One region of the Alteromonas sp. ABV2_168 genome, then DNA from elsewhere that is predicted to be linked to it. Evidence: predicted binding sites of a transcription regulator. Region 1 holds the regulator's gene; each other region holds the start of a gene.
What was found. Region 1 encodes FNR, which switches genes on or off when oxygen is low (the NO sensors DNR and NnrR bind a similar motif). Its sites were predicted from a motif close to TTGATCTAGATCAA; they were not measured.
Positions count from the first base shown of each region.

Region 2: ACXAH4_RS01880 (cytochrome ubiquinol oxidase subunit I) is a predicted target of FNR. The motif match lies at 1,748-1,761, and genes of this name have one in related genera.
Region 3: ACXAH4_RS15680 (DUF3149 domain-containing protein) is a predicted target of FNR. The motif match lies at 3,465-3,478, and genes of this name have one in related genera.

Region 1 is NZ_JBSWYQ010000014.1:12,160-17,492, forward strand. It holds gene ACXAH4_RS18230 (DUF2987 domain-containing protein) at 1-487, shown strand, start outside; gene rssA (patatin-like phospholipase RssA) at 521-1,456, opposite strand; gene ttcA (tRNA 2-thiocytidine(32) synthetase TtcA) at 1,460-2,398, opposite strand; gene uspE (universal stress protein UspE) at 2,490-3,410, opposite strand; gene fnr (fumarate/nitrate reduction transcriptional regulator Fnr) at 3,514-4,257, opposite strand; gene ACXAH4_RS18255 (sulfite exporter TauE/SafE family protein) at 4,279-4,947, opposite strand; gene ccoS (cbb3-type cytochrome oxidase assembly protein CcoS) at 4,940-5,131, opposite strand; gene ACXAH4_RS18265 (heavy metal translocating P-type ATPase) at 5,136-5,333, opposite strand, start outside.
Region 2 is NZ_JBSWYQ010000001.1:410,879-416,211, reverse strand. It holds gene ACXAH4_RS01880 (cytochrome ubiquinol oxidase subunit I) at 1-1,489, opposite strand, end outside; gene ACXAH4_RS01875 (sigma-54 interaction domain-containing protein) at 1,865-3,145, shown strand; gene ACXAH4_RS01870 (TSUP family transporter) at 3,142-3,915, opposite strand; gene ACXAH4_RS01865 (DUF2955 domain-containing protein) at 3,950-4,930, opposite strand; gene ACXAH4_RS01860 (HlyD family secretion protein) at 5,031-5,333, opposite strand, start outside.
Region 3 is NZ_JBSWYQ010000010.1:190,296-195,628, reverse strand. It holds gene ACXAH4_RS15695 (M16 family metallopeptidase) at 1-783, shown strand, start outside; gene gshA (glutamate--cysteine ligase) at 850-2,448, shown strand; gene ACXAH4_RS15685 (transglycosylase SLT domain-containing protein) at 2,609-3,202, shown strand; gene ACXAH4_RS15680 (DUF3149 domain-containing protein) at 3,568-3,711, shown strand; gene smrB (endonuclease SmrB) at 3,716-4,282, opposite strand; gene prmB (50S ribosomal protein L3 N(5)-glutamine methyltransferase) at 4,407-5,333, shown strand, end outside.

The DNA of each region.
Region 1 (5,333 bases):
TGTGCGTGTAGGGGAAGGGTATCTGTGTGGTATTAACGATGCGAAAATCATCACAGAAAAACAGGTGATGCCACTTACTGTTTCGCCGGAAAACCGCTTCACCGTGCCTGATGATAAGATACTTAAAATGGCAGAAGCAGTGGTTGAAATTGATTTGGCGGAAGCGGCGAACTTGTGTGATATGTCCGTTCAGCTCGAGACGAAGCCGGCTTATCTTTCCAAAACCTACACGAAAGAAGAACTGGTATTTCTGCTCGAACAATACAAATCATTCTTCAATGCTATGGGCAGTTTTTTGTCATTCATGATGCCTACTGTCGACGGGCTGAATATACAGTTTGCCGATGATAACATCAGTATGCCTCTTAAAGATGCGCCTTCTATCAATATGGGCATCGTGACGTTACCTGCTGACTGGATAGAACAAAGTAAAGGCCTGACTTTGCCGGATGTGCCGATGAGGATAACGGCAAAAGCCGTGCGCTGAGCCGGTAAGCAGAAAATGTAAAGGAACCGCTTCCTATGAAGCGGTGCCGATTGTCGTATTTTCTTCGATATTATCTTCAATGACTAACTGATATTTAATTTCTTCCGCCAGCCGGTTTACTGTTTTTTCCCCTTCCAGACATAATTCACCAGCACGGTGAAACTCCATCAGTCCTACATCTGAAAGATGAGGCTCTATCAGTACGTCAGGCGGATCTCCGGCCAGTCTGGAGCGGGTCACGCGGGCTTGCAGTATTTCAAGAGAACTGCTCATGACACTCAGGATCCCCGGCGGTTCCGGTTTATCTGACCTGGATTCCGGTGAAAACCACTGCCTGACAATATTTGAACCTTTAGAGAAAAAGTCATCGGTTTTTTTCTGGATTTTTTCATGTTCTGCGGCTGGTCTTTCCAGGCGCTGAGGCTTGAAATCAGCGTTGAGATTCACCGCAATCACAAAATCTGCGCCCAGTTGACGGCAAAGGTTTACAGGTACAGGATTGACGACAGCACCATCCACCAGCCACCGGCCATTATATTCAACCGGACTGAACAGGGCAGGAATTGCGCAGGATGCCTGAATACAATTATCAACGGGCCCCTGGTTGAACATGACTTCGCGGCCGGAGTATAAATCCGTGGCAACCACAGCAAAGGGTTTATTCATCTCTTCAAAAGACGGGGCGCAAAATTCTTCCGCCAGTTTGGTAAACACTTTTTGTCCGCTGGCAATGCCACCTTTGCGGATGCCAACACCCATTAAAGACAGGATTTGCCATTCTGTTAACGAGCAAGCCCACTCTTTGAGGGGCTCAAGCTTACCACTTGCATAGGCTGCACCCACATAAGCACCTATCGAGCAACCCGCAACCACATCTATCTTAACGCCCAGCCGTTCAAGTGCTTCAATGATGCCAATATGTGTCCAGCCCCTTGCAGCGCCGGCACCGAGTGCGAGTCCGATTTTCATGGTTTATTCCGTCAGATTAACAATTTGAACAGGGGATTGTGCATCATCACTGACCGCACTGGTAAAATCCGGCTTGTCGAAGGCTGTATCACCGTCTTCTACCGGTGCGCCTGTGGCCTTGATCCCTTTAAAATCATACAAATTGCCATCAGCGAGGTGTGATGGGGCAACGTTCTGAATTGCACGGAACATAGACTCAATGCGACCCGGAAAACGCTTATTCCAGTCCTGCAGCATCATTTTAATATTCTGTCTTTGCAGATTCTCCTGAGAACCGCAAAGATTACAGGGGATGATCGGGAACTCAGTGGCGTCAGCGTATTTCTGAATGTCTTTCTCACTGCAATAAGCCAGCGGGCGAATAACAATGTGTTCACCATTATCACTTACCAGTTTGGGGGGCATGGCTTTTAGCTTTCCGCCATGGAACATGTTCAGAAACAATGTTTCCAACATATCATCACGATGATGACCGAGGGCTATTTTGGTTGCGCCGAGTTCTTTTGCAGTACGGTACAGGATCCCGCGTCTTAATCTTGAACACAGTGAACAGGTGGTTTTCCCTTCAGGGATTTTATCTTTAACAATGGAATAGGTATCTTCTTCTACAATTTTGTAGTCAATACCCAGAGAATTCAGGTATTCAGGTAACACATGCTCCGGAAAGCCGGGCTGCTTCTGGTCGAGGTTAACCGCGACGATATCGAAATTGACCGGTGCAATTTTGCGTAAAAATAGCAGGATATCCAGCAAGGTATAGCTGTCTTTTCCGCCGGATAAGCACACCATGACCTTGTCGCCGTCTTCAATCATATTGAAGTCTTCGATGGCTTTGCCAACATGTCTGCGAAGTCTTTTCTGCAACTTGTTAAAGTTGTATTTTTGTTTACTTTGCGCACTGTGACTGGCGTTCTCAGATGGCGTAGATGTTACTTGATTCATGGCACTTCAGAATTGGCTGGAAAAATAAAAGTACCATTATACAAAAGCAGACGGAATGCTGCTACACAAGCAGCATTCCGTTATCGCGCATTTACTTAACCGGAGACGTAAACCCGTCAGGTTTAACCGCCAGCACATCGCAATTCAGGTTATCAATAACATGCTCTGCAGTATTGCCCAAAAAGGCGGCTGATATGCCTGTACGTCCCACGGTACCGATGACGACGAGTTCTGCATCCAGCTGTTCAGTCACTTTCGGAATGGCTATATCAGGTAATCCCTCAACAACATGGCAATTTGCTACGCCGATCCCAAATTTAGCGCTGTGGTTTTCCATTTCCTGAACATGATGATTGCGCACAGCGTTATGATACGTCTCAGGATTGAAATCGGGGATCTCAATGGCGATATTCAGTGGGGCAGAAGGATAGGCATTAACCAGATGTACCTGACCGCTCAGTAACTCTGCATAATCCTTTGCGATACCGGTCAACTTGTCATTCAGTTGTGCATGTTCTTTGTCTTCTGTACCCACATTGACTGCCGCAACAATATTACCGTGTTCAGGCCAGGCATGAGCTTTGACAAGTAAAACCGGAGCCGGACATTTTCTTAGTAAGTGCCAGTCTGTTGGTGTAAAGAGCACTGATGCAAAATCATCGTGTTTGCGGGTAGCTTTAACGACCAGGTCAACCTGACGGTTAATGGTGTAGCGGGTAATGGCTTCGTAACGTTTATCACTCCACTCAACAGCAACCTTTACATCATAATCATCGTAGCGGGTCAGATTTTTTTCTGCCCAGGCAATGCGGTCTTTGGTTACCGCATCACGCATGGCTTCACGCTCACTGCGGGTGAGCATTGTTGTCATGTCATAAGAAAAGTCGTATACAACAAGCAGTGCGTGTACTTCTGCACCGGTTTTACGGGCAATTTCGATGGCTCTTGAAAGGGCAGGTTGTTCAGGGTTGTCGGCCTGAACGACGGCGAGAATACGTTTGCAGGTGATCATGGCGTCTCTCCTTATTGATGCAGACAATAAATACTGCCTTCATCTTTAGTATAAGACTTACAGCAGGAGAGACCTTGTTTCAGATCAATATTTCAACGGGATATTAATCCACGCAAAGAGTAGGAATGTCCATAGAGTGCAGCTTTTTATCCATAGCCGCAAAATCCAGAACAGTAATGAGCTTCCCGTCTACTTTGATAATGCCTTCTTTCTGGAAGCGGGTCAGCAAGCGGCTGATCGTTTCTACCGTTAATCCGAGATAATTACCGATTTCGTTGCGGGTCATACTCAGATTGAACTGACGGTGAGAAAAACCCCGTTCTTCGAAGCGACCGGACAGATGGGCGATAAAATAAATCAGACGTTCTTCTGCCGTCCTTTTATTCAGCAGCATCATCATTTCATGATCCTGCTTAATTTCAGCACTCATAAAACGCATGATCTGATGGCGCAATTTCGGGAATTGCTCAGACATTTTTTCAAGGGTGGAATAGGGCAGCTCACACACCATGGCAGTTTCCAGCGCCTGAGTGTAACTCTGGTGAGTGTCGTCACGTAAACCGTCAAAACCGATAATATCGCCCGGGAAGTGGAAACTGATAATTTGCTCTTCACCTTCTTTATCGGTGACAAAAGACTTAAATGAACCTGCCCGCACAGCGTACAGAGAGGTAAATTTATCGCCGGCTTCTACCAGGGTGTCGTGTTTATGCAAAGGCTTTTTGCGTTCAATGATGTCATCCAGTGACTCAATCTCAGTTTTATTGAGGGCCACGGGCAGACACAAATGACTGAAACTGCAATTCTGGCAGTGTATAGAAAAATCCGAACGTTTTTGCATGCTCACTTTCCGCTGTTTGCGATAATTCTAATGTATAGTACTTAAAGCCCGCCACAACAGCAATAATGCGTACAACAGCAAACTCAAAGCAATGATTTGACGAACTACGGGTTGTCTGAAACCTGAGGAAAGCCAGTCTGCACCAGCCCGGACAGCCAGCAACGCCGGTAGCGTTCCTAAACCAAAACCGGCCATGATTACAGCACCGGATATTGCCGTCCCTGAAGCCAGTGCCCATGTCAGGGTGGAATAAACCAGTCCACAGGGCAACCATCCCCAAATCATACCATAGGGAAAGGCGCTAGTAGGAGACCTGAAAGGTAAAAACCGTTTCGACAACGGCTGAATTCTTTGCCAGAGTTTACTGCCGAGGGCTTCAACAGCGGTCAGGCCACGCCACCAGTTACCCAGATAGCAGGCCATGGCAATCAGCATAATGCCACTGATGACGGCGAGTACGGGGCCGGTCACGGGTACAGCTTCTTTCGCTATCTGCCCGATGCCGCCGGTCACAGCGCCGGCAAGTATGTAACTGAATATACGACCAAAGTTGTAGCTAAGCGCATAGGGTAAAGGCGATGAGCCTGCCGGCGTGGCGGCAGACAGTGCCAGCGATACGCCGCCGCACATTCCCACACAATGAACGCCTCCGCCCAGCCCGACCAGCAAGGCAGAAAAAAACGACAGATCACTCATTGAGTTTTTTTCGTTCTTCGGCCAGTTTTTTTTCTTCAGGAGATAAATCATCATCGAAAAGAATACTGTAGCCCTGGCGATCCAGGTCTTCAAACTGGTTAGATTTTACTGCCCAAAAAAATACGCCGATGGCAATGGCCACAATGATCACAGCAAGGGGAATAAGGACGTAAATTATACTCATAGCGTTACTTTAACAGTCTCGTCGAATTTGTTACTACCAGAATACTACTCAGACTCATACCAATCACCGCCATCCACGGCGTCAGGATGCCGGACACTGCAAACGGCAGGATAACCAGATTGTAGCCTACGGCCCATCCCATATTCTGCCTGACTGTCGCTTTTACTCTTCTGGCCATCAGAGTAAGGTGTCCGAGTACAGC
Region 2 (5,333 bases), on a different contig from region 1:
ATTTCTTCATCAGGTAGAAGCTGATAATGAACATCACGGTGTAGAACAAGGTGTAGCCCACCATGGTGAATACCACATCGCCCACACTCAGATTGGAAACAGACACGTGGACCGGCAGTACTTCTGCAATAGACCATGGCTGACGACCAAACTCGGCGACGAACCAGCCTGCTTCACAGGCAATCCAGGGCAGAGGTAAACCGTAGAGGGCTGATTTCAGTAACCAGCGGGGCTGAGTAATGCGGTGTTTAGTGCTGTACCAGAACGCTGCCGCGAACAGAGCCAGCATTAAAAAGCCTGCCAGTACCATTAAGCGGAAGGAATAAAACAGCGGTGCAACAGGCGGAATACTGTAATCCACGGCACGCTCAAGCGCTTCAGGTGTAGGCCGCGTAATATCCTGCGTAAAGGGTTGCAGCAGCATGGCATAACCGAGGTTTTCTTTATTTGCGTCAAACAGGGCCTGCTCAGCCGGCGTAGCTGAACCGTCACGCACTGCATCCATGTGCTTGTATGCCTGCACACCGGACAAAATGCGAACACGGTGCTGCTCTTTCAAATCTTTAATGCCGGTAACTTCTTCATCAAAGCTTCGGGTGGCGATGATGCCCATGGCGTAAGGGATTTGAATGGCGTAGTCCATACGCTCTTCTTCGTCATTGGGAATACCAAAGATGGTGAATGGCGCAGGCGCAGGATGGGTTTCGTACTCCGCTTCAACGGCGGCAAGTTTCACTTTCTGCACGTCACCGATTTCGTATCCACTTTCATCGCCCAGAATAATCACTGACAACACAGACGCCAGACCAAAGCTTGCAGCGATGGCAAAAGAGCGGCGGGCAAACGCAACATGCTTGTGTTTCAGTAAGTAATAACTGGAGATAGCCAGCACGAACATTGCGCCTGTTGTATAGCCTGCAGAAACAGTGTGTACAAACTTCACTTGTGCCACCGGATTAAAAATAACGTCAGCGAAGCTGGTCATTTCCATCCGCATAGATTCAACATTGAAGTCAGCGCCCACAGGGTTTTGCATCCAGCCGTTGGCGATAAGGATCCAAAGCGCCGAAAAGTTAGAACCGATAGCCACCAGCCAGGTAGCCATAAGGTGCTTCACTTTTGACATGCGGTCCCAGCCAAAGAAGAACAGTCCGACGAAAGTTGATTCAAGGAAAAACGCCATCAGGCCTTCAATAGCCAGCGGCGCGCCAAAAATGTCACCCACGTAATGTGAATAATAAGACCAGTTCATACCGAACTGGAACTCCATGGTGAGGCCGGTAGCCACACCAATCGCAAAGTTTATCCCGAACAACTTACCCCAGAATTTGGTCATCTGTTTGTAGATTTCCTTGCCGGTCATCACGTAAACCGATTCCATGATGGCAAGCAGGAAAGTCATACCTAAGGTAAGGGGTACAAAGATAAAGTGGAACATAGCAGTCAATGCAAACTGCCAGCGCGATAACTCCAGTAATGTATCGCTCATTAGGAACATCTCCCGATTAATTAGTAATTTGGCGAAATGTCGACGATGTAGCCGAATTTAATATCACTGGCAGAGCAGAAGTCGTGCCACAGAGTAACGTTGGCAATCACAGAAGCGTGAGATAAATCAAAAACCGCAATTATTGTGCGCAGAAAGCGTGAATAACGAACACAACAGGGATGTTTGAGCCACCGGACGACTTCGGATACATCGCAAATTTCATAGCCGCTACCTTACACCCTTCGAACAGGCCGCTATTTGATCCAACGCAAGCTTTCTCACCGGAAAAACAAAGTCATTTTTGACAAATCTTGTGACATAATTGTCATAACTCACTGAGGGGGCATAAACGTGAACATTTCTATTATTCAGTCGATGATCAATGCGATTGATAAGCCGGCGATTTTTATCACGCCGGATTATGTGGTGCATGCGGTTAACCAGCTCTACCGCGACACTTATGAAGAGCACATCATCACCGGTAAAAGTACCTGCTTCAGCGTGTCTCACAACAATGCTGTTCCCTGTGATCAAGCCGGAGAAGACTGCCCCCTTGCTGAATGCAAAAGTACACAAAGACCAAGCTCAGTGGTACACAATCACAAAACCCGCACAGGCGATTCTCATTGCCAGATCACAATGAAGCCGGTGGAGGACGAAGATGGCATGGTACTTGGCTACCTGGAGGTGCTGGAGCAGATCACCTTTGCTTCTCCCCGTGCCGGTAATGCGAAACTCATTGGCAGTGCACCGTCTTTCAGGAATATGCTGCATCAAATCAGCCGCGCAGCACCGGCAGACATTGCCGTGTTGTTGCAGGGAGAAACAGGCACCGGAAAAGAACTTGTCGCTCACGCTATTCACGAAAGCAGCCCGCGGAAGGACAAACCGTTTGTAGTCATTGAATGCACCGGACTGACTGAGTCATTATTTGAATCAGAGCTGTTCGGCCACGAGAAAGGGGCATTTACCGGCGCATCATCGTCGAAAAAAGGACTCATTGACGTGGCCAGTGGCGGCACGGTGTTTTTTGACGAAATTGGCGATGTGCCCATGAGTATGCAGGTCAAGCTGCTGCGATTGCTGGAGTCAGGAACTTACCGTCCTGTCGGCAGCCTGAAGCTGAAGCACTCTGATTTCAGGCTGGTCTGCGCTACACACAAAAACCTTAAACAGCTGGTTGAGAAAGGCGAATTCAGACAAGATCTCTATTACCGGATTGCCGGCTTTCCCATCGCCCTGCCTTCTCTACGCCAGCGCAGGGAAGACATTCCTGCGCTATGCGGGCAATTCCTGGCGCAAGCCGGGCACACGAAGATGACCTTTAACAAAGATGCCCTGTCCGTACTCAGCCGTTATGCATTTCCCGGCAATATCAGAGAATTGCGCAACGTCACCGAACAAGCCGCTCTGTTATCGGTAGATGAACACATCACTCCGGCGGACTTGCCTTCACATCTGACAGTACCGGAAAGCGAACAGGAGTCCGGCCCGCTCAGATTAAAAACACTGGAAGAAGCAGAGGAAGCGTACCTGTCTAAAATCATCTCAGCCTTCGACGGTACGCCGGAAGCGCTGGCAGACGTACTTGGCATAAGCACCAGAACACTTTACAGAAAACTCCGGCGATACGGCCTGACGCTCAGCAGGCGTTAGAGCGACATCACTGCCTGCCAGATAAGGCGCAGAGCCAGTATGGTAACGATAACTTTAAACAGCAGTGCAAAGCGCGCATCAGACACTTTTTTCAGCACTTTCAACCCCAGCCAGGTGCCGGTAAAGCCGCTGACTACCATAGCAACTACCAGTGGCAACCACTGAAAAAAAGCAAATCCGGCAAAGCTGAAAACAAAGGCTTTAAGCAGATGCTGAAATGTCATGCAGGTAGCGAACGTACTGGTGAGGGTCATCTTATTATCGGTATTCCAGTGCACAAACCCGGCGACCAGCGGCCCTGTCGCGCCCACAAACATAGTCGCAACCGTCGTCAGCGCACCGGCAATGCAACGGCCGGTTTTGCTCAGCTCCCTTTTCGCCGGTTTGGGTCCCCACACTAAAAATAAGATAAAACCCGCTACAGTAAACTGAATGGTGATTAGCGGCAGTTGCACCACAATGAAAGACGCAGCAACAGCCCCGGCCAGCGCACCACCGCTGAACCACTTCACCATGGCCCAGTCGATGTGTGAACGGGTCAGCCACGAACGGCTCCCGTTAGAACCTAACTGAACAAGTCCGTGCACAGGGATCAACGCGGCGACTGGCACAACCGTTGCCATGGTCGCCAGCAACATAACACCGCCACCGACACCGAATGAGGCAGTTATCATTGACGTAAGGCCTGCAAGAATAATCAGTCCCAGCGCCACAGCAGCGGATACTGCCCCGCCTCCGGTAAATAAATCTGTAAAGCTTGCTACTTCCAAGATTACTGTTTTCCTTCAATAAATTATCACTGCATCATACATTTCGCGTAATCGCGAATCGATTTAAAAAACCATCCAGCAGCCACGCCAGGCTCATAAGAAGTGACAGTGCGATAACGACAGAGGAAAAGCGGTACATACTGCTGTACAGCATGTCTGAATTGGGCTGAAGATACTGCCCGAACAAAATGCCAATGGTGGTTAAGGCACCAAAGCCCATACCTGAACCGGTGCGTTCAATCAGATGCAACCGTGCCGTGAGCATAACGGTGATAAACATCGCAATCACGACCAGGGGAAGATAGCGGATCAGATCGTACATAAATAATTGTACGGTAATACCCAGCGCACACCCAAGGGCAACGCCTTTCGCCCGCTTCATGGAGTTTTCCAGCGAGCCGCGGAAGGTCATGGGAAACAGCACGAGTACGGTTGCTACCTGCGCAGACAAGGAATCTTTCAAATCGAAAATTTGAAAGACAACGAATGACAGCGTCGCCAGAATCGCCCCCATCAGCGTGCGGTGATTAATCTGTGCAAACGTCACGTTATGCTGTGGTGGCGGTGCGATGGGATCAGTCTCCGGTATCAGCCAGTAGAGCACCGCTGCAGAAATAACGGATATCAGCGTGGCGAGGAATGCCGCCATTGTCATATCGGTTAGTGATGCATCCGGATAGCTTGAAAAATGGAGCAACACTGAGAGAGTGACAATTCCGGAGGCCCATAGCAGGAAGTGCGAACCTTTAGCCATCAACCTGAAATGAACAAAAAATACTGCAAACACACCCATTATCATTAAAGCCGGATGATGTTTGAAAAACACATTCAGCAGATAGATTTCCACCACATTCACCGCCACACCTACCATAAACTGCCAGGCAATCAGGCGGTCGAACTTAGGCAACATGCCCAGCAATAACATGGGATAGACAGCGAAAAATACGCCGTACGGCCAGTTCATGTATTTACTGATGAGAAACCCGGCACAGCTGCCAAGGGCTATGCGCAACACCCGACGCTGATCCTGCGGGGAATAATCCCCGGCCGAATTAATAAAGCGATGGTCACGCTGCTTTTTCAGTATAAGACCGGACAACTTACTGATACCCATCTTAATAGATATAGTGCAACAGACTGACAACTTTCATCTGCGTTGCGCCTATCCAGTTAAAGATGCCGTCCTCATGACGTTGCAGCAACACCGTCGCCCGTGCGCCGCTCACCATATCGGCGGGCAGAGCCTGGCCGGTTAATGCAACATACACACGGACACGCTGGGCATCACGTACCCAACGGTCGGATACGTCCGGTTCGGCCAGCTTCCCGTCCGGCAAAAGTTGTCCTGTAGCCACACCCAAATCTTTACTGACAACTGAAGCGTGAAACACTTCCCCGGGAAGGGCATCAAATACCAC
Region 3 (5,333 bases), on a different contig from region 1:
ATTAAAGACTTCTACAGCAAGTACTACACGCCGTCCCATGCCACCATTGTGGCAGTCAGTGATTTAACGCAGATCCAGATGGCTTCTGCTTTATCTTTCCTGTCAACATGGCAGCCTGCGGACTACACCATTCCTGTGTTCAGCGATTTTCCTGAGTATGATAAAACACAGATCTTCGTTGTAGATAATCCTCAGGCCGTACAGTCGGTGGTATATCTGGTGAAACGGGCCCTGACCTTCGATGCAACCGGCGATTACTTTTTAGCACGATTGATGAATTTCCCGCTGGGCGGAGCATTTAACAGCCGTATTAACCTTAATTTGCGGGAAGATAAGGGATACACCTACGGCGCGTCCACGTCTTTCATTGGCGGTAAAACCTTAGGCTGGTTTGAAGCCCATGCAAATGTGACGGCGGCGAATACCGCTGACTCCATCAAAGAAATGATGAAAGAAATTAAGCTGTACAGAGAGCAGGGCATGACGGAAGAAGAACTCCGCTTCATGCAGAACGCCTTTACGCTCAGTGATGCGCTGGAATACGAAACGCCGAACAGCAAAGTAGCATTTCTGCGTCAACTGCTGGCCTACGATCTGGCAGATGATTACCGTGAAACCCAGACCAGCCTTATCAGGAATATGACAACAGACAGGTTGAATGCTGTGGCACAGCGGGAATTGAATTTGGATGAGATGCAAATTATTGTGGTAGGAGATGCTGAGGCACTGGCGACACAGCTTGCTACACTGGATTTGCCCGTTGTCCCGCTGTCACTGAATTAATTTTTATTGAAATTTGAGGGTTACGCCCCACATCGTGGTGCTGACCCTCCTCTATGGATGAATACATTGACCTCATCAGAGCCAACTTTCTCCCGTCGCCTTGCGGCGATGAACGCGACTGCGTTTTCAAGTGCACTAAAAGACATTAAACATGGCGTCGAACGTGAAGGCCTCCGTATACAGTCCAATGGCCGGCTGGCGGAAACAGCCCATCCTCAGGCTCTGGGTTCGGCACTGACCCACGAGTGTATCACTACCGACTTTTCTGAAGCCTTGCTGGAATTTATTACACCGCCGGTGGCAGACAGTCAGGTAACAGAAACCCAGCTAAGGGATATACACAAATTCGCCAGCGAAAATATGAACGGCGAAATGTTGTGGCCCATGAGCATGCCGTGTTTCATTGATGATGAAAATAAAATTCAGCTGGCTTATTACGGTGAATCTAACGTTGCACAAATGAAGCGCGTGTACCGTATGGGACTTAAAAATCGCTATGGCAGTATGATGCAGGCGATTTCCGGTGTGCATTTTAACTTTTCATTGCCGGATACATTCTGGCAGGCGTGGGCAGAACTCAACGGTGTAGAATACTCTCAGGATCAGGTTTCTGCTGATTATTTCTCGCTGATCCGTAATTACCGTCGTTTCTGCTGGTTATTGCCGTATCTGTACGGGGCATCGCCGGCGCTGTGTCAGTCCTTCCTGAAAGGGAAGCCGACGACGCTGAATTTTGAAAAAGTGGGTAAAGGTACGGTTTATCTACCTTATGCGACCTCTTTGCGTATGAGCGATCTGGGTTACACCAACTCAGAGCAGTCAGCTTTACAAATTTGCTATAACCACATCGATACCTATGTGGAAAAGCTTCGTAGTGCCATGTACACGCCGTCTTCACGGTTCGGCCAGTTTGCCGCCGGTGAGGGCGGGCATTTTCAGCAGTTATCTAAGAATATTCTGCAGATTGAAAATGAACTGTATTCTCCCATTCGTCCCAAGCAGCCCACGCGTTCCATGGAAAAACCTACCGATGCCCTTGTGCGCCGCGGTGTTAACTATGTGGAAGTGCGGGTACTGGATGTGAATCCTTTCTCGCCTGTGGGCATTGACAAAGGCCAGATGGATTTCCTCGATGTCTTCATGCTTTCTTGCCTGCTGACAGACAGCCCTGAAATGACGGCAGAGGAGCTCACCGTTTGCAGGGAGAATATGGATAAAGTGGTTCTGGAAGGACGTAATCCTGACCTGATGCTGGAAAACAAAGACGGCAGTGTTGCCTTCCGCGAATGGTGTGAAGGGCTGTTTGCTGTATTTGAGCAAACGGCAAAAGTGCTTGATAACGCCAACGGAACATCGGCTTACAGCGATGCTGTCAAAGCTGAGTGGCAAAAAGTACTTAATGCTGATGAAACGCCATCCGGTAAAATTCTGGCAACGTTGCTTGAAAATGATATGGATAACGGCGTACTGGGGCTTAATCTGGCTAAGCAGTACGCGGAAGCCTTTAAAGGCTATGAATATCTGCACTATGATTTGAAAGCATTTGAAAAAATGGCCGCTGATTCACTGGCTGCGCAGCACGCTGTTGAGGCGACGGATGAAGTACCTTTTGCAGATTTTATTGCCGGTTATTTCGCAGAACCGATGGCTACACGGGACAGCTGAAGCCTGAATTGACCTTGCCGGGGATAAAAAAATGCCTGGCAAGGGGGCCAGGCATAAGAATGTTCCAGGGAAACACACACATTTATTACCAGAACACTTATTAAGACAGCGGGCAGTGAGAAAGTTCAACAATTCACAACGATTTTTTGCAGGTGCCGGAATTGTACTGCTTTTAAGTGGTATCACCGGTTGTGCCACGTCGCCTCCTCAGGACACCAGTAACATTTGCGAAATCTTTTACGAAAAAGAAGACTGGTATGATGCGGCCGCTGATGCCCGCGATAAATGGGGCGTGCCAATCCATGTTCCTATGGCAATCATGTATCAGGAAAGCTCATTCCGGCATGATGCACTGCCACCAAAAGATTATGTATTTTTTGGTCTTATTCCATGGGGGCGGGTCAGTTCCGCTTACGGATATTCTCAGGCTAAAACGGTTACCTGGTCTGACTATGTCAACGAAACCGGCAACAGCTGGGCGGACCGGGATGATTTTGATGACGCCATGGATTTCATGGGCTGGTTTATTTCCAAATCATATAAAATTAATGGTGTATCAAAGTGGGACGGCTATGCCCAGTACCTGAATTACCATGAAGGGTGGGGCGGGTATAAACGCCGTACCTACAACAGTAAGCCCTGGCTGAAAAAGGTGGCCGGAACGGTTAAAGCACGCTCATTGCGTTATGCTACCCAGTTAAAAACCTGCGAAGAAGACTTGCAGAAAAGCTGGTTTTGGAAACTGTTCACATAATGATGATGTGACTGCGTAAGGGGCTGGCATTCTTGGTGTGAAAGTACCGGACGCGGCAGTTTTTTCAATACGAAGGACTCAATACGAAGGTTACCGGGAGAGAAAAGAAGTAGGCAGGCGCACCACACACCTGCCTACAATCGACGCTAAGCCAAGACCGTTAATCACCCAACGTCGAACAGGCAGGATCAATATAGTGTAAATGATAATGATTTGCAATATCGTTTTGTGAATTAATTCCTATTTTTTTAAAAAAACCTTTTTGATCTGCATCACGGGTCTTATTTGCATCGACTGTTCCCATTGATTCAGATCACAGATTTACCTGTCGCAGCCATGCACACTAGCACTGTAAAAAGTTATCAATGTTAGGGAGTAATCTGATGTGGCTAACCATGCTTAAAGACCCTGTAGTATGGGGTTCACTTCTGGGTATTTTTATCGTTGTTTTGATGATGTGTTATTACACGTGGCTGTTTATGCACAACAGCGCGGGACCGGATAAATAGTTTGTTATTGTTTACTGAGGCCCGGATCAACGGTTTCGATAAGCACCAGTAACGCGCCTTGCCCGCCATACTCCAGGGGAGCCTGGTGAAACGCTTTGACATGGGGGTGTTGAACCAGGTAGTGAGGCAAGGCGTTTTTTAGTACGCCGGAACCGATGCCATGCACAATGGCAACACAGTCAATAAGCTCCTTGCGCGCGGTGTAAATGAGTGCGGATAATTCCAGCTTCACGTTTTCGCGGTTCAGACCGTGTAAATCCAGTACCAGCTCAGGATAGAAATCCCCCCGCCGTAATCGCTTCAAACTGTGTGTCGGTTCATTTTCGCGGCAATACCGCATGGGGCCCTGATGGGGCAGGCTGGCCTGATAGACATCTGAAAAGGCAAAACTGGCATCCAGCAGCTTTTGCTGACGGCTGTCCGGGCGGGTGGCGGAATGCAGGCGCTTCGCCGGCACATGACGGCGTTTATGCACAATTTTGTCCTGTGACAGCGGCTTTATACCACTTACCGCTTCCCGGAATAATGACATGTCATTGTCGTCGTCTTCCGGTTTCCACTGATCAGCCAACCATTTTCTCCTGTCTGTTTTAACCTGTGTTCATCTGCACGTCTGTTATCGCGCAATTTGTGTTGGGTGTCATTGCGAGTTTCGGTATGATACCAGCTTTATTTCTGGCGATGTACCACACTCCATGACCGATAAGATTTATTTAGACGAAGCCATCCGTGAACTGCACACCATGCTGGACATGGTGAGATGGTCTGTGAGCCGTTTTAACGATGCACACCTGTACTACGGGCATGGCACTGATAACAGCTGGGATGAAGCTGTTTGCCTGGTAATGCATGCTCTGCATTTGCCACAGGATATTACATCGCAAACCGGTGACGGCTTATTTTCAGCCCGTCTTACCACTTCAGAAAAAGAGAAAGTTGCAGATTTAGTCTTAAAGCGGGTACAAACACGCATGCCGTTGCCGTATATTACCGGTGAGGCATGGTTCTGCGACATGCCTTTTTACGTTGACGAAAGAGTGTTGATCCCCCGTTCACCGTTTGCCGAATTGATCAAAGACCGCTTTTCCGCTTATCTGTCATCTGAGCCGGCCAGTATTCTGGACATGTGTACAGGTGGGGGGTGTATTGCTATTGCGCTGGCCCATACATTTCCTGAAGCTCAGGTGGATGCTGTGGATATTTCCCACGACGCCCTGGAAGTGGCAGATTTCAATATTCAGGAACATCAGTTGGGCGACCGTGTTTTCCCCATTCATTCAGACTTATTTACCAGTCTGGAAGGGCAGCGGTACGACTTAATCGTGTCGAACCCGCCTTATGTCGATGAAGAAGACATGAATGATTTGCCGGACGAATATCAGCATGAGCCTGAATTAGCCCTTGCGGCAGGAGAAGATGGTCTGGATCTGGTTGAGCAGATGCTGAAGCAGGCACCGGTGTATTTAAAAGAAAATGGCTGGATGCTGGTGGAAGTCGGCAACAGTCAGGTGCATATGGCTGAACGTCTTGCCGGGTTAAACGTGGAATGGGTAGCACTTCAACACGGCGGACACGGTATTTTTGCCGTCTCCCGTGCGTCTTTGGTTTCATATCTTAACGGG